3 regions of the Streptomyces sp. NPDC058576 genome follow, and region 3 is predicted to be linked to each of the others. Evidence: riboswitches for the same ligand, from Rfam matches in the RefSeq annotation. Region 3 holds a riboswitch; each other region holds the start of a gene.
What was found. Region 3 has a riboswitch for cobalamin ahead of ACFWRV_RS07165 (FecCD family ABC transporter permease). Riboswitches for the same ligand answer to the same signal wherever they lie in the genome.
Positions count from the first base shown of each region.

Region 1: linked by a shared signal. The riboswitch ahead of ACFWRV_RS24155 (cobalamin biosynthesis protein) and the one ahead of ACFWRV_RS07165 (FecCD family ABC transporter permease) in region 3 are both predicted to bind cobalamin.
Region 2: linked by a shared signal. The riboswitch ahead of ACFWRV_RS24950 (ABC transporter substrate-binding protein) and the one ahead of ACFWRV_RS07165 (FecCD family ABC transporter permease) in region 3 are both predicted to bind cobalamin.

Region 1 covers NZ_JBHXPF010000037.1:52,417-58,962, forward strand. Annotated here, with positions in the region: gene ACFWRV_RS24145 (putative cobaltochelatase) at 1-1,892, opposite strand, end outside; gene ACFWRV_RS24150 (cobyric acid synthase) at 1,889-3,688, opposite strand; gene ACFWRV_RS24155 (cobalamin biosynthesis protein) at 3,732-4,712, opposite strand; cobalamin riboswitch at 4,850-4,982, opposite strand; gene ACFWRV_RS24160 (hypothetical protein) at 5,132-5,362, opposite strand; gene ACFWRV_RS24165 (anion permease) at 5,375-6,546, opposite strand, start outside.
Region 2 covers NZ_JBHXPF010000039.1:64,984-71,529, forward strand. Annotated here, with positions in the region: gene ACFWRV_RS24925 (PLP-dependent cysteine synthase family protein) at 1-568, opposite strand, end outside; gene ACFWRV_RS24930 (MoaD/ThiS family protein) at 568-855, opposite strand; gene ACFWRV_RS24935 (putative leader peptide) at 967-1,080, opposite strand; gene ACFWRV_RS24940 (ABC transporter ATP-binding protein) at 1,150-1,947, opposite strand; gene ACFWRV_RS24945 (FecCD family ABC transporter permease) at 1,979-3,019, opposite strand; gene ACFWRV_RS24950 (ABC transporter substrate-binding protein) at 3,016-4,017, opposite strand; cobalamin riboswitch at 4,055-4,252, opposite strand; gene ACFWRV_RS24955 (Mov34/MPN/PAD-1 family protein) at 4,266-4,688, opposite strand; gene ACFWRV_RS24960 (amino acid permease) at 4,898-6,352, opposite strand.
Region 3 covers NZ_JBHXPF010000006.1:100,278-106,823, reverse strand. Annotated here, with positions in the region: gene ACFWRV_RS07175 (aldo/keto reductase) at 1-832, shown strand, start outside; gene ACFWRV_RS07170 (S1 RNA-binding domain-containing protein) at 860-2,428, opposite strand; cobalamin riboswitch at 2,528-2,656, shown strand; gene ACFWRV_RS07165 (FecCD family ABC transporter permease) at 2,758-3,867, shown strand; gene ACFWRV_RS07160 (ABC transporter ATP-binding protein) at 3,867-4,649, shown strand; gene ACFWRV_RS07155 (ABC transporter substrate-binding protein) at 4,665-5,687, shown strand; gene ACFWRV_RS07150 (aldo/keto reductase) at 5,751-6,546, opposite strand, start outside.

The sequences.
Region 1 (6,546 bases), on a different contig from region 3:
GCCGTCCCCTCCGAGCGGTGCAGCCGCCCGGCCCGCCCCGCGAGCGCCACCGGCTCCGGACCGCCGGTCGCCCGCCCGTCCGTCACCACGACCAGCAGCGGGCGCCGCGACGGATCGCGCAGCCGCTCCACCCGCAGCACGTCATGGGCCTTCAGCAGCCCCGCGGCCAGCGGGGTACGGCCCCCGGTCGGCAGCGACTCCAGGCGGGAGGCGGCCGCGTCCACGGACGAGGTCGGCGGCAGCGCCACCTCGGCCTCCTTGCCCCGGAAGGTGACCAGACCGACCTTGTCCCGCCGCTGGTAGGCGTCCAGCAACAGCGACAGCACGGCCCCCTTGACCGCGCTCATCCGCTGCCGGGCCGCCATCGACCCGGAGGCGTCCACGACGAACAGCACGAGGTTGCCCTCACGCCCCTCCCGGGTCGCCTGCCGCAGATCGTCCCGGCGCACCACGAGCCCGCGCCCGGAGCGCCCGCGCGCGTGCTGGTGCGGGGCGGCGGCCTGCACGGTCGCGGCCAGGTGCAGCTTGGTCAGCGCCCCCTGCGGCCGACGCGCGCCGGTCGTACGCCCGTGCTCGGTACGCGCCCGGGAGCGCCGTCCGGCCGCCCCCTCGCCCAGCCCCGGCACGCTGAGCATCTTCGCCCGGAACGGCTCGGCGGACGCCACCGGCTGCTGCTCGGCTCCGGAGGACCGGCCGGGCGCGTCGGGCTTGCCCTCGGGGGCCTGGGACGGCGTGTCGTCCGAGCCGCCCTCGCCCTGCGGCGGCGTACGGTCCTCCCCGTCGGCCTGCGGCGGCACCCCACCGCCACCGCCCCCGTCGCCTCCGCCGTCCGGGCCGGGGTCGGGGTCGTCGTCGCCCGGGTCGCTGTCCTGCTCCTGATCCCCGGCGGCCTCGTCCAGCGTCCGGTCGAGCTTGTCCTCGTCGAGACCCGGCGCGTCGAACGGGTTGCGTCGCCGCCGGTGGGGGAGGGCCAGCAGAGCCGCCTGCCGTACGTCGTCGGAGGTGACCTCCTCGCGCCCCGCCCAGGCGGCGAGCGCGGTGGCGGTGCGGGCCATCACGATGTCGGCCCGCATCCCGTCGACCTCGAACGCGGCGCAGGTGGCGGCGATCTGCCGCAGCACGCCGTCACCGAGCACGACGCGGGGGAGCAGGGCACGCGCGGTGGCGATCCGCTCCCGCAGCGCCGACTCCTCCGCGGCCCAGCGCGCGGCGAACCCCTCGGGATCGTCGTCGTACGCGAGCCGGCGCCGCACGACCTCGACCCGCTCGTCGGTGTCCCGGGACGCGGCCACCTCCACGGTCAGCCCGAACCGGTCCAGCAACTGCGGCCGCAGCTCGCCCTCTTCCGGGTTCATCGTCCCGACCAGCAGGAACCGCGCCGCATGCCGTACGGAGACGCCTTCGCGCTCGACGTACGAAGCGCCCATGGCCGCCGCGTCCAGCAGCAGGTCCACCAGGTGGTCGTGGAGCAGGTTGACCTCGTCGACGTACAGGATCCCGCGATGCGCGTCGGCCAGCAGCCCCGGTTCGAACGCCTTCACGCCCTCCGAGAGCGCCCGCTCGATGTCCAGCGCCCCCACGAGCCGGTCCTCGGACGCGCCGACGGGCAGCTCGACGGTCCGCGCCGCACGCGACACACCGGCGGTCTCCGCGTGCGGCCCGTCGGGACACGCCGGATCGGGGGAGACGGGATCACAGGAGAACCGGCACCCCGGCACGACGGAGACCTCGGGCATGAGGGCGGCGAGGGCCCGCACGGCGGTGGACTTGGCGGTCCCCTTCTCGCCCCGCACGAGCACTCCGCCGACGGCCGGACTGACGGCGTTGAGCAACAGCCCGAGCCGCAGGTCGTCCTGCCCGACGATCGCGGTGAAGGGATACGGCGTACTCACTTGGCCTCCTGGTCGACATGCTGTCCAGCTTGTTGCCCGAGCCCGGCGGCCCCGGCAACTTCCAGCCCCTCGCCTCTCGGCGCAGCGGCCCCGGCAACTTCAAGCCCCTCGCCTCTTGGCGCAGCGGCCCCGGCAACTTCAAGCCCCTCGCCTCTTGACGCAGCGGCCCCGGCAACTTCAAGCCCCTCCGGCGATTGAGGAGCGGGGTCCGGGGCAGCGCCCCGGCTCTCCGGAGCACCCGCACCCGCACCCGCACCCGCACCCGCACCCGCACCCGCACTCGGCAGGGCCGGCGCCCCCGGCGGCACGAACGGCAACCCCCCAGGCGCACCCCCCTCGATCAACCGCCACAACGCATCCGTGTCCGCGTGCTCCTCCACCAGATCCCCGAGCCGATCCAGCTGCTCCTCCCGCAGCACCCCGAAACTCGTGTCCGGCGCCGGCACGAACCGCCGCCCGGCGGCCCGGGCCACTTCCTCCAGGAACCGCCGCCGGAACGCGTCGCTCTCCAGCGACCCGTGCCAGTGCGTCCCCCACACCGCCCCCACCCGGCACCCGTCGAGGAACGGTTCCCCGCCCCGCACATCGGCCACCCCGTGGTGGATCTCGTACCCCTCCACCGGCTCGCCGAGCGCCGAACCCACCGGCCGCGCCAGCGTCTTGTCCCGGTCGAACCGCACCCGTACGGGCAGCAGCCCCAGCCCGTCCACGACCCCCGCCCGCGACTCGACCTCGTCCTCGATGCGCTCACCGAGCACCTGGAACCCGCCGCAAATCCCCAGCACCGGCCGGCCCTCCGCCGCCCGCCGCACCAGCGCGTCCGCGAGTCCCCGCTCGCGCAGCCAGGCGAGGGCCTTCACCGTGCCGCGCGTGCCGGGCACGATCACCAGGTCGGCGTCGGCCAGCTCCTCCGCCCGGTCCACGAACCGCACGACGACGCCCGGTTCGGCGGCCAGGGCGTCCACGTCCGTGAAGTTCGACATCAACGGCACCGCGCAGACCGCGACCCGCAACACGTCTTCCCCCTGAGGCGGCGCGACGACCGACTCCCGTACGGCACCCCGCAGAGACACCCGCAGGCCGTCCTCCTCGTCGATGCCGAGCCCGTGGGCGTACGGCAGCACCCCGTAGGTCCGACGCCCGGTCAGGCCGTACAGCATGTCCAGGCCCGGCTCCAGCAACGAGACGTCTCCCCGGAACTTGTTCACCAGGTAGCCCGCGACCAGCGACTGGTCCTCCGCGCTCAGCAGCGCCGTCGTGCCGAAGAACGAGGCGAACACCCCGCCCCGGTCGATGTCCCCGACCACCAGCACGGGGAACCGCGCGGCCCGCGCGATCCCCATGTTCACGATGTCGGTCCGCCGGAGGTTGATCTCGGCGGGGGACCCCGCCCCCTCGCAGATCACCGCGTCGTACGTCGACCGCAGCTCCGCCAGACAGTCCGTGACCGTCCCGAGCAGGGCCTCCTGACGGCCCCCGTGGTACCCCCGGGCGCTCATCTCGCCGACCGGCTTCCCCATCAGGACCACCTGGCTGGAGCGGTCGCTGCCGGGCTTCAGCAGCACCGGGTTCATCAGAGCCGTCGGCTCCACCCGGGCGGCCTGCGCCTGCATCGCCTGGGCGCGCCCGATCTCCGCGCCCTCACGGGTCACGAAGGAGTTGAGGGACATGTTCTGCGCCTTGAAGGGCGCGACCTTCACGCCCCGGCGCACCAGCCAGCGGCAGATGCCCGCCGTGACGACGCTCTTGCCCGCGTCCGAGGTCGTTCCCGCGACCAGCAGCCCGCCGCCACTCATGCCCGTCCCCGTTCCCGTACCGCACTCCACCGTGTCGTACCGCTCATGCCCGCCCCCGCTTCCGCGCCGCGACCGATCGCCGCGCGACCAGGCGTCCCGCCGCCAACCGCCCCGCCACGCACACGCCCAGCGCCAGCGCATTCACCCGGCGCGAAAGCAGCACCGCGCGCTCGATGTCCGCGCCTCGCACCTCCCGCCCGGCCGCCCCGTTCAGCACCGGCCGGTGCTCGACGCGCCCCGCGTACGCCAGCGTCCCGCCGAGCCGTACGCCGAGCGCCCCCGCGAACGCGGCCTCCACCGGCCCCGCGTTCGGGCTCGGGTGACGGTGTGCGTCGGCCTTCCAGGCGCGTACGGCTTCCCGGGGCCGCCCGCCGCCCACCACGGCCAGCGCGGCCGTCAACCGGGCGCCGGGCCACCCCACCACGTCGTCCAGGCGCGCCGAGGCCCAGCCGTAGCGGCGGTAGCGGGGCGACCTGTGGCCGACCATCGCGTCGAGCGTGTTCACCGCCCGGAACCCGACGAGCCCCGGAACCCCGCCGATCGCCCCCCACACCAGCGCGCCGACGACTGCGTCCGAGGTGTTCTCGGCGACCGACTCGACGACCGCGCGGGCCATCCCCGGCCCGTCCAGGGAGTGCGGATCGCGCCCGCACAGATGCGGTAGCCGCTCCCGGGCCACCTCCAGGTCCCCGGCGGCCAGCGCGCCTCCGATGGCGCGGGCCTCCCGGCCCAGCGACGTACCGCCGACGACGGACCACGCGGTGGCGGCGGTCAGCGCGACGGCGAGCGCCGGGCGTCCCCGCACGGCGCGGGCGGTCAGCGCGGCGGCTCCCACGGCGCCTCCGGCGCAGACGAGGGTGTGCAGCGCGCCCCGGCCGCGGTCGTCACGCCACAGCACGGACTCGACCCGCGCGGCGGCGCGGCCGAACGCGGCGACGGGGTGGCCCCTGCGGGGGTCGCCGAGCAGCGCGTCGGCGATCAGCCCGGTGGTGGCGCCGTACGCGAAGACACGGTCCGCACGCACGGCTCAGCCCGTCGCGGAAAGAGGCGTTCCGGCACGAAGGGGGGCGGGAATCGGCGCAGGAGACGGCGCACGGCGGCCGGGCATGGTGTAGGTCCTCACTCAGGGTCCGCGCCCTGGTTCGACGTGACCGGCGACGAGAGTCTCCTGGCTCCCGGATCCGCAGTTCCCCCGGCCTTCCAGCCCGCGTGCCGCGAGCCGTGACGTCCGGTGTGGGGGAGTGCTCCCCGGTGACAGTGGCGGGACCGCGCCGGATTCGCACCGGCTTCCTCTGCTGTCGCCGTAAATGGCTCCGGCAGTCCACCACGCCCCGAGAACAGTCGTCAACTCGCTGTTGACCTGCGGGGCTCCACTGTGGGCGGACGCACATCGGGCCGGACACACGAGGGTGTGTCCGGCCCGAAGGAGTGCGCTGTGCGGGGTCAGGCGACGATCAGGTAGATCCCGTACGAGACCGCCGCCACGCACAGCCCGAAGCAGGCGTACGCGCCGGTGCGCGCCAGCGCGACCGATCCGCCGGAGGCGCTGCTTCCGGCCGTCGCGGACTGCTTGGAGAGGGCGACGATGCCCAGGGTGAAGAGGCCGACCAGCGCGACGGTGACCACGAGACTGACACCGAAGACGGAGGCGAGAGCTGCCCAGTCGATTTTCATGCGGATGTGTCCTTACACCTTGGCCGGCGGCCGGGCCGGGTCGTCGGGCGCCGAGGCCGGGGCCGGGATGGTGGTCATGAGCTCGGCGGCCGGGCCGCCGATGGGCGGCGGCTGGACCGCGGCGATGGCGGTGGTGACGACGCCCTGGCGCTCGTCGTCACCGCCGTCCGTGTCGTTGACGTTGGTGTGGTCGACCGGCTGCCGGCGCGAGGCCAGCCAGATCGCGAAGGAGCCGCCCACGAGCAGGATCGCGGTGACGGTGATGCCCCACGTGCCCTGCTTGGTCAGGAACTCGGCGCCCGCGCCGACCAGACCCGCGGCCGGCAGCGTCAGACCCCAGGCGATGAACATCCGGGTGGCGGTGGACCAGCGGACCACGCCTCCCTTGCGGCCGAGACCCGCGCCCATCACGGCCCCGGAGCAGGACTGCGTGGTGGAGAGCGAGAAGCCGAGGTGCGAGGAGGCCAGGATGACGGTCGCCGCACTCGTCTGGGCGGCGAAGCCCTGCGGCGGCTGAAGGTCGGTCAGGCCCTTGCCCATGGTGCGGATGATGCGCCAGCCACCGAGGTACGTACCGAGCGCGATGGCGACACCGGCGGAGACGATGACCCACATCGGCGGGTTGGAGCCGGGGGCGAGGACGCCGCCGGTGACCAGGGCCAGCGTGATGATGCCCATCGTCTTCTGGGCGTCGTTGGTGCCGTGGGCGAGCGAGACGAGACCGGCGGAGGCGATCTGTCCGGCCCGGTAGCCCTTGGCCGTCGACTTCAGCTGGTTCGGGTCGGTGACCTTCCGGTTGATCCGGTACGTCAGCCGCGTGGCCAGCATCGCGGCGAGGCCGGCCACCAGCGGGGCGGCGATCGCCGGGAGCAGCACCTTGGTGACCACGGTGCCGCCGTTGATCGACGACCAGCCGGCCGACATCACCGCGGCGCCGATCAGACCGCCGAACAGGGCGTGGGAGGAGCTGGAGGGCAGGCCGACCAGCCAGGTCAGGAGATTCCACAGGATGGCGCCGACGAGCGCCGCGAAGATGACCTCGGTTCTGAGGCCGTCCTCGTTGACAATCCCGCCGGAGATCGTCTTGGCGACCTCCACCGACAGGAACGCGCCGATCAGGTTGAGAACGGCGGACATCGCCACCGCTGTCTTGGGCTTCAGTGCGCCGGTCGAGATGGTGGTCG
Region 2 (6,546 bases), on a different contig from region 3:
CGCGGAGATAGCGGCCGACGCCCATGAGGGTGCCGGTGGTGCCGAGGCCCGCGACGAAGTGGGTGATGGACGGGAGGTCGGTGAGGATCTCCGGTCCGGTGGTGGCGTAGTGGGCGCCCGCGTTGTCCGGGTTGCCGTACTGGTAGAGCATCACCCAGTCCGGGTGCTCGGCCGAGAGCTCCTTCGCGACGCGGACGGCGGTGTTGGAGCCACCTGCGGCCGGGGAGGAGATGATCTCGGCGCCCCACATGGCGAGCAGGTCGCGCCGTTCCTGCGAGGTGTTCTCCGGCATGACGCAGACGATGCGGTAGCCCTTGAGCTTGGCCGCCATGGCGAGCGAGATGCCGGTGTTGCCGCTGGTGGGCTCCAGGATGGTGCAGCCGGGTGTCAGCCTGCCGTCCTTCTCGGCCTGTTCGACCATGTGGAGCGCGGGGCGGTCCTTGATCGAGCCGGTGGGGTTGCGGTCCTCCAGCTTGGCCCAGATGCGGACGTCCTCGGACGGGGACAGCCGCGGAAGGCGGACGAGGGGGGTGTTCCCCACGGCCGCCAGCGGGGAGTCGTACCGCATCAGCGCATGCCGCCGGCGACGGCCGGGAGGATGGTGACGTTGTCGCCGTCGCTGAGCTTGGTGGAGATGCCGTCGAGGAAGCGGACGTCCTCGTCGTTGAGGTAGACGTTCACGAAGCGGCGGAGCTGTTCGCCGTTCGCACCGTCGACGATGCGCTCACGGATGCCGGTGTGGCGGCTCTCCAGGTCGGCGAAGAGGTCGGCGAGGGTGTCCCCGTTGCCTTCGACGGCCTTCGCGCCGTCGGTGTAGGTGCGGAGGATGGTCGGGATGCGGACCTCGATGGCCATGGCGTGGGCTCCTGTCGAAAGCGGAGAGGTGGCGTGGGGCGCGCGTTTCTGCCCCCGCGCAGGGGGTGGTGCGTGTGGTGGGCGCGCGGACCGCGGCTCAGGCCGGGCGGCTCACGGGCAGGCTGCGGTGGGACAGATCGCGCTGGCGAGCCTGCACAGGTCGACGTGCAGCCGCGCGACGAGCAGCGTGCCCGGCGTCTTGTTGCTCACGTCATGGGGAACCATGCGGGCATCGTATCGATTCCCTGTGCGGAAACCCGAGTGTGATCCCACATGGTGGATGGTGAGCGACCGCTATATGGACCGGGTGGGGCTGTCGGTCCCTTCCGGAAGGTAGACGACCGTGGGGGCGCCGGTCTTCGGGTGGGCGCTGACCTCGGCGGCGACGCCGTACACCTCGCCGAGCAGATCGGCCGTGAGGACCTCTTCGGGGGTGCCGGAGGCGACGACGCGGCCGTCCATGAGGACGTAGAGGCGGTCGCAGTAGTAGGCGGCGAGGTTGAGGTCGTGCAGGGCGAGGAGGTTGGTGGTGCCCAGGTCGCGGACCAGGGAGAGGATCTCCAGCTGGTAGCGGATGTCCAGGTGGTTGGTCGGCTCGTCCAGGACGACGAGGGAGGGCTGCTGGACCAGGGCGCGGGCGACCAGGGCCCGTTGGCGTTCGCCGCCGGAGAGGGAGGAGAACGTACGGGGTTCGAGCGCGGCGATCCCGACCCGGGCGAGGGCCTCGGTGACCAGGTCGGTGTCGGCGGCGGTGTCGGCCTCCCAGAACCGTTTGTGCGGGGCGCGGCCCATCGCGACGACCTGGCCGACGGTGAGCTCGAAGCCGGCGTGGCCGTCCTGCGGGACGGTGGCGATGCGCTGGGCGCGGGCCTTCACGGGGAGGGTGGCGAGGTCGTCGCCGTCGAGGAGGACCCGGCCGTGGGTGGGGCGCAGGGTGCCGTAGACGCAGCGCAGGAGGGTGGTCTTGCCGCTGCCGTTGGGGCCGACGAGGCCGACGGTCTCGCCGTCGGCGGCGGTGAGGTCGACGGCGTCGACGAGGTGGCGGCCCTCGCCGGTGCCGTACGAGAGTGCCTCGGTGCGCAGGGTGGTCACGGGCGGGCTCCCTCGGGAGTACGTACGGTCGTCATGCGGGTGCTCCCTCGGGTCTGCGCCGCAGCATCCAGAGGAAGAACGGGCCGCCGGTCAGCGCGGTGAGCACGCCGACCGGGATGTCCTGCGGGGCGGCGAGCGTCCGGGCGGCCAGGTCGGCGAGGACCAGGAACACCGCCCCGCCGAGCGCGACGACCGGGAGCAGTGCGCGGTGTGCGGCGCCGACGGCCATCCGGGCCATGTGCGGGACCATCAGCCCGACGAAGCCGATCGCCCCGCTGTACGCGACGAGCGCCCCGGTCATCAGCGAGGCGAGGACGAAGACGGCGGCCCGGAAGCGGGCGGTGTCGAGGCCGAGGACGGTCGCGCCCTCCTCCCCCACCAGGAGCAGGTCGAGCGGGCGGGCCAGGGTGAGGAGGACCGCGGTGCCGATGACCAGGGTGGTCGCGGGGAGCGCGAGCATGTCCCAGCGGGCCGCGCCGAGGCCGCCGAGGGTCCAGTAGAGGACTTCCTGGAGGTGGTCGGCGCGGGCGGAGGTGACCAGGATCAGGCTGGTCAGGGCGGACAGGATGTAGGAGACGGCGACGCCGGCGAGGACGAGCCGGTTGGTGGTGAGGCCGCCCCCGCCGCGCGCCAGGGAGTAGACGAGGAGCAGCGAGAGGAGTGCGCCGGCGAAGGCGGCGGCGGGGATCGTGACGGTGGTGGCGAGGGTGGCGCCGATGCCGAGGACGATCACCAGGACCGCGCCGGTGGAGGCTCCGGAGGAGACGCCGAGGAGGAACGGGTCGGCGAGCTGGTTGCGTACGAGGGCCTGGAGGACGGTGCCGATGACGGCGAGCCCGGCGCCGACGACGATGCCGAGCAGGACCCGGGGCAGCCGGACGTCCAGGACGATCGTGCGGAACGGGCTCGCCTCCGCCCGCCCGGTCAGGATGTCGAGGACCTGGCCGGGCGGGATGCGGACGGAGCCGAGGGCGAGGGCGGCGAGCACGGCGACGGCGAGGAGCGCGACGAGGACGCCGAGCACCAGGGCGTAACCGAGCGGCCGCCGCGGTGCGGAGGCGCGGCAGGTCACGAGGTGGAGGCCGCCGGGTGGAGCTGGGCCGCGAGCTTGTCGACGGCGGCGGGCACCCGGACGCCGAGTACGGCGTCGGAGAGCGGCATGACCGCGAAGCGCTCGTTCTTGATGGCGGGGACGTCGGCGAGGGCCGGGTCGCTCAGGAGGCGCTTCTTCTTCTGCTCGACGGTGGTGGCGCCGTAGTCGTAGATCACGATGACCTCGGGCCTGCGGTCGACGACGTTCTCCCAGGAGGCGTCGCCGAAGGGCTTGTCGAGGTCGGCGAAGACGTTGGTGCCGCCGGCCCGTTCGATCAGCTCGTTGCCGATGCCCTCGCCGCCCGCGGTGAAGGCGGTCTTGTCGCCGCTGTCGTAGACGAAGACGGAGACCGGCTTCAGGTCGGCCAGCTTCTTCGCGGTGGCGGCGTTGTCGGCCTTGGCCTGCTTGATCCAGGCTTCGGCGCGGTCGGCGACGCCGAAGGTGCGGCCGACCTCGCGGATCTCCTCGTAGAGGGTGTCCATGGGCTGGTCGCCCTTGGTGCAGCTCTCGGTGTTGAGGCGGGTCTCGATGCCGGACTTGTCGAACGCCTCGCGGCCGCGGCCGTCGGAGGCGGTGAAGGCGCTGCCGTAACCGCCGTAGACGAAGTCGGGGTTGGCGGCGAGGACCTGCTCGTAGGAGGGGTACTCCTTGGCGAGGACGGGAACGGAGGCGTAGTCCTTCGCGTACTTCGGCAGGACCTGGTCGTCGAGGTAGGCGGTGCCGACGAGGGACTTCTTCAGGCCCAGTTCCAGCATGATCTCGGTGACGTGCTGGTTCATGGTGACGACGCGCTTCGGCGGGGCCTTGTACGTGGTGGTGACACCGCAGTTCTTGACGGTGTACGGGAAGCCGTCGCTCTTCGCCGCGGCCTTGTCCCCGGTGGCGGCGTCGCCGGAGGAGTCGGAGGAGGAGCAGGCGGTGAGGGCGAGCGGGAGCAGCACGGCGGCGGCTATGAGCGCGGGGGTGCGCCGGGACATGGCGGGGCCTCTCCGGGGGATTTCCGCGTCCCCTGGTCGATGCGAGAAGGCGGCGGGCCAGTTCCTGGCTTCCGGGCCGCCCTCCGGTGCGGTTCGTCCTGTCGGGGACGCGTCCGCGCGGGAGGGGGCCCGGTCACAGTGGCGGGACCGTGCCGGATTCGCACCGGCTTCCTGGTTCCTGCTGCCTTGATGGGTTCGGGGTGCAGTGTGCCAGACCCGTACGGCGGCCCTACTGGCCGCCCGGGGGCTCAGTACGCCTCGACGACCTGCACGTCTTCCTCGGTGATCTCGCCGTCCACGATGCGGTACGAGCGGAACTGGAAGGGGCCCGAGCCGTCGGTGTCGGCGGTGGAGACCAGGACGTAGTGGGCGCCGGGCTCGTTGGCGTACGTCACGTCGGTGCGGGAGGGGTAGGCCTCGGTCGCCGTGTGCGAGTGGTAGACGATCACGGGTTCCTCGTCGCGGTCGTCCATCTCGCGGTAGAGCTTGAGCAGGTCGGCCGAGTCGAACTCGTAGAACGTGGGCGAGCGGGCGGCGTTGAGCATCGGGATGAAGCGCTCGGGGCGGTCCGTCCCGGCCGGGCCCGCGACCACTCCGCACGCCTCGTCGGGGTGGTCGGCGCGGGAGTGGGCGACGATCTGGTCGTAGAGCGTCTGGGTGATGGTCAGCATGGCGCCAGGATAAGACCGACCGGGAATGGGGGGGGTGGGAGAAGGAGCGGGGCTGGGTGCGTGCGGCTGCAAGGCGGAGGATTGAGGCAGGCGGCCCCTCGCGTACCGATGGGTGGTACGCGAGGGGCCGCATGCTGGACGCCGTCGGCCTTTGGGGCGGCCGGGGGCGGTCCGGGAGGAGGGGGCGGTCGTGGGGCCCGCCCTCGGGGTCAGCGGGTCCCGGTGGAGGTCTTCTCCGGGGCCGACGGGGTGCGCGCCTGGAGCACCCGGTAGGAGACGAAGAGGATGAGCGCCCACAGCGGTGCGCAGTAGAGCGAGATCCTGGCGTCCTTGTCGATCGCCATCATCACGATGACCATGCCGATGAACAGGAGCGCGAACCAGCTCGTGTACGGGGCGCCGGGGGCCTTGAACGAGGACTGCGGCAGCAGACCGGCGTCGGCCTTGCGGCGGTATCGGATCTGGCTGATCAGGATCATGATCCAGGCCCACATGCCGGAGATGGTCGCGAAGGAGACGACGTAGTTGAACGCCTCGCCCGGCCACTGGTAGTTGATCCACACGCCGACGAGCATCAGGGCGGCGGAGAACGTGGTGCCGACCAGCGGCAGGCCGTTCTTCGTCAGCTTGGTGAAGGCGCGGGGGCCCTGGCCGTTGAGCGCGAGGTCGCGGAGCATGCGGCCGGTGGAGTACATGCCGGAGTTGCAGGAGGAGAGCGCCGCGGTGAGGACGACGAAGTTGACGATGGCCGCGCCGACGCCGAGCCCCATCTCCTCGAAGGCCTTCACGAACGGGGAGACGCCGGGCTTGAAGGTGGACCACGGCACGACCGAGAGGATCATGATGAGCGCGCCGACGTAGAAGACGGCGATGCGCCACGGCACGGTGTTGATGGCCTTGGGCAGCACGGTCTTGGGGTCCTTGGACTCCCCGGCGGTGACGCCGACGAGTTCCACGGCGAGGAAGGCGAACATGACGATCTGGAGCGTCATGAGCGTGCCGGTGATGCCGTGGGGGAAGAACCCGCCGTCGTTCCAGAGGTTGGAGACGGTCGCGGTGTCGCCGGCGTCGGAGAAGCCGATGGTGAGGACGCCCGCGCAGATCAGGATCATGCCGATGATGGCGGTGACCTTGACCATGGAGAACCAGAACTCCAGCTCACCGAAGAGCTTCACGGAGATCAGGTTGGCGCCGTAGAGAATGATGGTGAAGACCAGGGCGGACAGCCACTGCGGAATGTTCCACCAGTACGTCATATAGGTGGCGGCGGCCGTGACTTCGGTGATTCCGGTGACGACCCAGAAGAGCCAGTAGGTCCAGCCCGTCACGAATCCGAAGAACGGGCTGATGAATTCACGGGCGTACTCCGAGAAGGAGCCGGAGACCGGGCGGTACATGAGCAGTTCGCCCAGGGCCCGCATGATGAAGAAGATGACCAGGCCCGCGACGACGTAGGCCAGGATGAGGCTGGGCCCGGCCCGGTCGATGGCTTTGCCCGCGCCGAGGAAAAGCCCCGTGCCGATGGCTCCGCCGATGGCGATCATCTGAATCTGACGAGCTCCCAGACCGCGCTGGTATCCCTCGCCGCTGGTTCCGGCGTCCCCGGCATTGCCGCCGGGCTGACCCTTGTCGACCTGTCCCTCGTCGACCTGCGCCGATGTCATGGTGGTGCGCCTTTCTCCACGCCGATCCGCGCCGTACAAGGCTGCGGATCAGGTCCTGATCCCCCCGGATATGGATGGAGTGCGACCGGCGTTCGGCCGGTGTGTAGCGCCCCCGGGAAACAGGGGTGGCGTTCCCCGGGCGGTCGTGAAGATTTATCACGGCCGTCACAGCACACCGTGGGACATTCTGTGGC
Region 3 (6,546 bases):
CTTCTACGCCATGGGCCACAACGAGCTGCTGCTCGCCGAAGCCCTGCGCGGCCGGGACCGCGACAGCTACGCCCTGAGCGTCAAGTTCGGCGCGCTGCGGGGGCCGGGCCACGAGTTCAGCGGCCAGGACAGCCGACCCGAGGCGGTGAAGAACTTCCTGGCCTACTCGCTGACCCGGCTCGGCACCGACCACATCGACGTCTACCGCCCGGCCCGGCTGGACCCGGACGTGCCGATCGAGGAGACGGTGGGCGCGATCAAGGAGATGGTCGACGCCGGATACGTACGGCACATCGGCCTCTCCGAGGTGGACGCCGCGACGATCCGCCGAGCACACGCCGTGCACCCGATCGCCGACCTCCAGATCGAGTACTCGCTGATCTCCCGCGCGATCGAGGCGGAGGTCCTGCCCACCCTGCGGGAGCTGGGCGTCGGCCTCACCGCGTACGGAGTGCTGGGCCGTGGCCTGATCTCCGGCCACTGGTCCGTGGGCCGCTCCGCCCCCGGCGACAGCCGCGGCCTCGTCCCCCGTTTCTCCGGCGGGAACGTGGAACACAACCTGGCCCTCGTGGAGGCCCTGCGCCGGGTCGCCGAGGCGAAGGGGTGCACCGTCGCCCAGCTGGTCATCGCCTGGGTCGCCGCCCAGGGGCGGGACATCGTACCGCTCGTCGGCGCCCGCACCCGCGAGCGGCTGACCGAGGCACTGCCCGCGCTCGACCTGGACCTCACCGCGGACGACCTCGCCGAGATCGAGAAGGCGATTCCGCCGGGCTCGGCGCGCGGCGACCGCTACCCGTCCGCGTTCATGGCGGGCCTCGGTGTGGGCAACTGAGGAAGCTCCCCGGGCCGGGCCGCCGTATCAGTCCGGCGCGACGGCCTGCCGGTGCGAGAGGGAGATCCGACGCCGGGTCGGGTCGACGTCCAGGACCTTCACCGCCAGGGTGTCGCCGACCCGCAGCGCGATGGCCGGGCCGTTCAGCTGTCCGTCCGCCAGCTCGGAGAGGTGCACGAGCCCCTCGAACCCGTCATCCGCCTCCTCGACGCGTACGAAGACGCCGAAGGGCACCACCTTGGTGACCGGCCCGACGACCGTCCGGCCGACCAGTCCCGTCAACAGCCGCATCGGATCCTCCCGCAGGGCCTTGAGGGACAGCGACACGCGCTCCGGCAGGAGCTCGACGCCGAGAATCTGGGCCCGGACTTCCTCACCGACGGAGACGACGTCGGACGGATGCTCGAAGCGGCGCCACGACAGCTCGGGGATGTTGATCATCGCCTCGAAGCCCCCGATGTCCACGAAGGTGACGCCGAAGGGGGCGATGAAGGTCACCGTGCCGGTCACGATCTGCCCGGGGCGGAGTGTCCGCAGGAGGGCCCAGTGCCGGTCGCTCGGCGTCGGCTCGGTCCGCCACCGGGCGCGCAGGACCCCGTCCGCATCGGGCACGACAGCGGTGCACAACGGAACGCGCTCATCGACGGTCACGGGCAGGAGCGATGCGGCGGTGGCACCGGATATCCGCTCGGCGAGCTCGGAGAAGGCGTCCTCGTCGACGAGAGCGCTGTGGACAGGACCGTCCGCCGCGTCCTGCCAGACGCACTCCACCATGCCCTCGCCCTGGAAGGCGCCCAGAACGGCACCGACGTCGGACGACAGATCGGGCCACACGGCGAGCCGGGCCCGGGGCGCGATCCGGGCCCGCACCGCCTCGACATCGTCCCGGGTGAGGCGGTGCCAACGCGAGGCGCCCTCGATGTACATCTCCTCCAGCACGCCCGCGCTGTACACCGACACCATCCGGGACAGCCCGCTCCAGAACGCGTCGTCGGCCGGGCGCACGATGTCCTCGCCGTCGCTCTCCACGGCGTACGGGGAGGAGTTCAGGCGCTCCGGGAACAGCCCGAGCCGGCGGGTCAGCGCCAGCGCCCGCTCGCACGGCCGGTCACTGCCGACGTAGACGTACTGGTCCCGGCCCACATGGACCGCGAACCTGTCCTCCACCTCCAGTCGGCACCACGCCCCGCTGTCACGCAACATGGAGCGCACCAGCTCCAGACCGACATCGAGCGACACCTCGGCCCCGTCGTGAAAGCCCTTCGGAAGCCCGTTCGTCGAACCTCCCGGGAGAACTTCCGGCAGGCCTCCCGCCGGCTTCGTCCGCGCGCTCTCACGGGCGGACGGGAACAGGCCGGTCAGCCCGAAGCCGTCCACCGGTGGTCCGACGCCGAAGTGCGCGAGGGACGGCACCTGGGGTTCGCGTACCACCGGCCGGTCGATACCCGAGTCCTCCGCGAACGCCGCTACGGCCCGGAGGTAGGCGGCCTCGACCGTGCCCCGGTCACTGACGGTGTCCTCCGGGCCGGTGTAGCGCCCGTGATCGTCACGGTGGACGGGGTCGTACTTGGTAATTCGGTAGACATACCTTGGCACGCGCCCATCCTCCCGCACGCACGCACACTCACATGCCCCGCGAGAGCGGTCCGGCTCGCCGAGGGACTCCCGGCCGCCCGCCCTTCCCTGAGACCCCCACGCACCCACGCGCTAAGCTGCGGATTCGCCACGGGGGAAGTCCGGTCGAAATCCGGCGCTGACCCGCAACGGTAGGCGGAGCCCCCGGTTCCGTGAGCCCGATCACCCGCGGCACAGAAGGCTCCTGACCATTCGCCGTGGACTGCGAAAAGGGCGCTGCGCGGGACGGCCGCCGTCCGGGGCCGCTCCTCCTCGCGCGACGCACGGCCCGAGGCGAAAGCGACCGGCCTGTGGCCACGTCTCTCGACCGCATACCCGCCAAGCCGCCACGCCCCGCGCGCGTCGGCACCGGACCGGCGCCACCCCGCCGCGTACCCCTGCCGCTCCTCGTGACCGGCCTGAGCCTCGCCCTTCCCCTCTCGCTCGTCTGCGGCGCGGCACTCGGGGCGTCGGGGCTCTCCTGGGCGGAGGTTCTGCGCTACCTGTGGGCGGGGCTGACCGGTGGAGCCATCCGCTCCGACGAGGTCCCCGCCTACACCATCATCTGGGAACTGCGCCTGCCACGGACCGTGCTCGCCGCCGTCGTCGGGGCCGGCCTGTCGGCCATCGGCGTCGCCGTCCAGGCCATGGTGCGCAACGCGCTCGCCGACCCGTTCGTGCTCGGCATCTCCTCGGGCGCGGCGGTCGGCGCCAACGCCGTACTCATCTTCGGGGCCTTGGGCGCGCTGGGCATCTGGGCCCTGTCCACGGCGGCGTTCCTCTCCGCGCTCCTCGCCATGCTCCTCGTGTACGCGGTCGCCCGCACCGAACGCGGACTGACCCCGCTCCGGCTCGTCCTGACGGGCACCGCGATGTACTACGGCTTCTCGGCCGTCACCACTTTCATGGTGTTCGCGGCCGAGCGCGGGGAAGCGGCCCGCTCCGCGATGATGTGGCTGCTCGGCAGCCTGAGCGGGGCCAACTGGGCCGCCGTGCCGATCGCCGCCGGAGCGGTACTCGCCGGCCTCGCGCACCTCGGCTGGTCGGCGCGCCGCCTGAACGCCCTCGCGATGGGGGACGAGACCGCCGCCGCGCTCGGGGTCGACCCCGGAAGACTCCGCAAGGAGCTCTTCCTCGTCTCCGCGGCCGTCACCGGCGCGGTCGTCGCGGTCAGCGGAGCGATCGGCTTCGTCGGACTGATGGTCCCGCACGCCGCACGGATGCTGGTCGGCGCGGACCACCGCAGGCTCCTGGCCGTCGCCCCCCTCGCGGGAGCCGTCCTGCTGATCTGGGTCGACATCCTCTCCCGCCTGGTGCTGGCGCCGGCCGAGCTGCCGGTGGGCGTCCTCACCGCGGTCATCGGCGTTCCCTGCTTCCTCCTCCTCATGCGCCGGCGCGCGTACTCCTTCGGAGGCATCTGATGCGGATCGACATCGACGCGCTCACCGTCGAGATCGCCGGCGCACGCCTGGTGGACGAGGTCACCCTGGGCGCCGCCGACGGACAGCTCGTCGGCCTGGTCGGCCCCAACGGCAGCGGGAAGTCCACCCTGTTGCGCTGCGTCTACCGGGCCCTGCGCCCGTCGGCCGGCGCCGTCAGGATCGGCGGTGAGGACCTCCACGCCCTGAGCGCCCGGGACGGCGCCCGACGGCTGGCCGCACTTCCGCAGGACGCGGTCGCCGAATTCGACTTCACCGTCGCCGAGATCGTCGCCATGGGGCGTCTGCCGCACCAGGGGCCGGTCGCCCGGACGACCGACGAGGACCGCCGCCACTGCGAGGCGGCACTGGAGGGCGTCGGCGCGGGACACCTCGCCGAACGCGGTTTCCTCACCCTCTCCGGCGGCGAGCGGCAGCGCGTCCTCATCGCCCGGGCCCTCGCCCAACAGCCCCGGGTCCTGGTGCTCGACGAGCCCACCAACCACCTGGACATCGCGCACCAGCTGGAGATCCTGGCCCTGGTCCGCGGCAGCGGCCTGACCGTGCTGACCGCCCTGCACGACCTGAACCTGGCGGCCCTGCACTGCGACCTCGTCCACGTCATCGACAGCGGCCGGATCGTCGCCTCCGGGGCGCCGGACTCCGTCCTGACCACGGCGTTGCTGGCCGATGTCTTCGGCGTACGGGCGCACCGCGTCGCGCACCCGGAGACCGGAGCGCTCCAACTGCTCTTCGACCTTCCCCCTGCCCGCCCCACCCTCTGAGGAGATTCGCCCACCATGTCCCACCCCCTGCGTCCCGCGGCCCTCGCCCTCGCCGCCGCCCTGGCCCTCACCGGCTGCGGAGCGGACGTCACACCGGAAGCCGACGGGAAGGAGAGCGCATCGCGGGCCGACCGCCACTACCCGGTGACCGTGGAGAACTGCGGTGAGAAGAAGCGCTACGACAAGGCCCCGCAGCGCGTCGTCACCAACGACGTCGGCATCACCGAGATCATGTTCGCCCTCGGACTCGAGGACCACATGGCCGGATACGTGATGCCCGACGACAAGGGCGACATGACGTCCGTCCCCTGGAAGGACGGCTACCAGAAGACCAAGTGGCTCTCCAAGGAGCGGATCAACAAGGAGCTGGTCCTCGACGCCCGGGCCGACCTGGTCTTCGCCGGCTGGAACTACGGATTCAACGAGGGCGAGGGCTTCACCCCCGCCGAACTGAAGCGCGTGGGCGTCGACTCCTACCTGCTCAGCGAGTCGTGCCGCAACGGGCAGGGCAAGGCCCGCGGCGTCATGCCCCCGCTCGAAGCGCTCTACACCGATCTGCGGAACCTCGGAAAGATCTTCGACGTCGAGGACCGGGCGAACGCCCTCGTCACGTCCTTCCAGAAGGAGGTCGCAGACGTGCGGGCGAAGGCGGCCGGGGGCGACGACCGCCTCCGCGTCTTCCTGTACGACGACGGGAAGGACAAGCCGCTGACCTCGGGCGCGTACGCCGGACCGCACGACATCATCACCAAGGCCGGCGGCGACCACATCATGAAGGACCTCAAGGACAGCTGGACCACGGTGGGCTGGGAGACGGTGGTCGACCGCGACCCCGAGGTCATCGTCATCAACGACTACGGCGACACCGGCGCGGACGAGAAGCGGAAGTTCCTGAAGTCCTACAAGCCGCTCGCCGGCGTATCGGCGATCAAGAACGACAGGATCGTCGTCCTCGACTACGTGGACCTCGTCGAGAGCCCGCGCAATCCGGCGGCGATCAGCTCGCTCGCCGAGGATCTGAACAAGTTCGCACGGTAAAAGACCATGGCGTGCGTACGCGGCAGGAATCACCGGGTACGCACGCCATGCCGCCGGGCCGGGTCAGCCGTTGAACGTGTCCGGGTCGGGCCCGGTGCGCTCGTCACGGTTGAGCGCGGAGATCTCGCCGATGTCCCCTTCGGTGAGTTCGAAGTCGAAGAGCGCGAAGTTGTCCTGGATGCGCTTCAGCGTCACGGACTTGGGGAAGACGATGTCCCCGCGCTGCAGATGCCAGCGCAGCACCACCTGCGCGGGGGTCTTGCCCACCCGCTCGGCGATGCGCATGATCGTCGGGTCCGCGAGCACCTTGCCCTGGGCGATGGGCGACCACGCCTCCGTGGCGATGTCGTGCTCCGCCCCGAAGGCACGCAGGGGCTCCTGCGTGAGGTAGGGGTGCACCTCGATCTGGTTGACGGCGGGCACCACCGTGCTGCTGTCCAGCAGCCGGCGCAGGTGGTTCTGCTGGAAGTTGGAGACCCCGATCGCCTTGACGCGCCCGGACCGGTAGATCTCCTCCAGGGACTTCCACGTCTCCACGAAGTCGCCCGAACCTCCCGGCAGGGGCCAGTGGATGAGGAAGAGGTCCAGGTAGTCGAAGCCCAGCTCCTCCAGGGAGCGGTCGAACGCCCGGACCGCCTCGGCGGGTGCGTGCGCCCCGTTGTTCAGCTTGCTCGTGACGAAGACGTCGGCGCGGTCGAGCCCGGATTCCCGGACCGCTTGGCCGACCTCCTTCTCGTTGCCGTACATCTGCGCCGTGTCGATGTGCCGGTAGCCGGTCTCCAGAGCGGCGACGGTGGTCTCGCAGGTCTCGTCCGGCGGGATCTGGAAGGTCCCGAAGCCGAGCTGGGGGATCGTCACA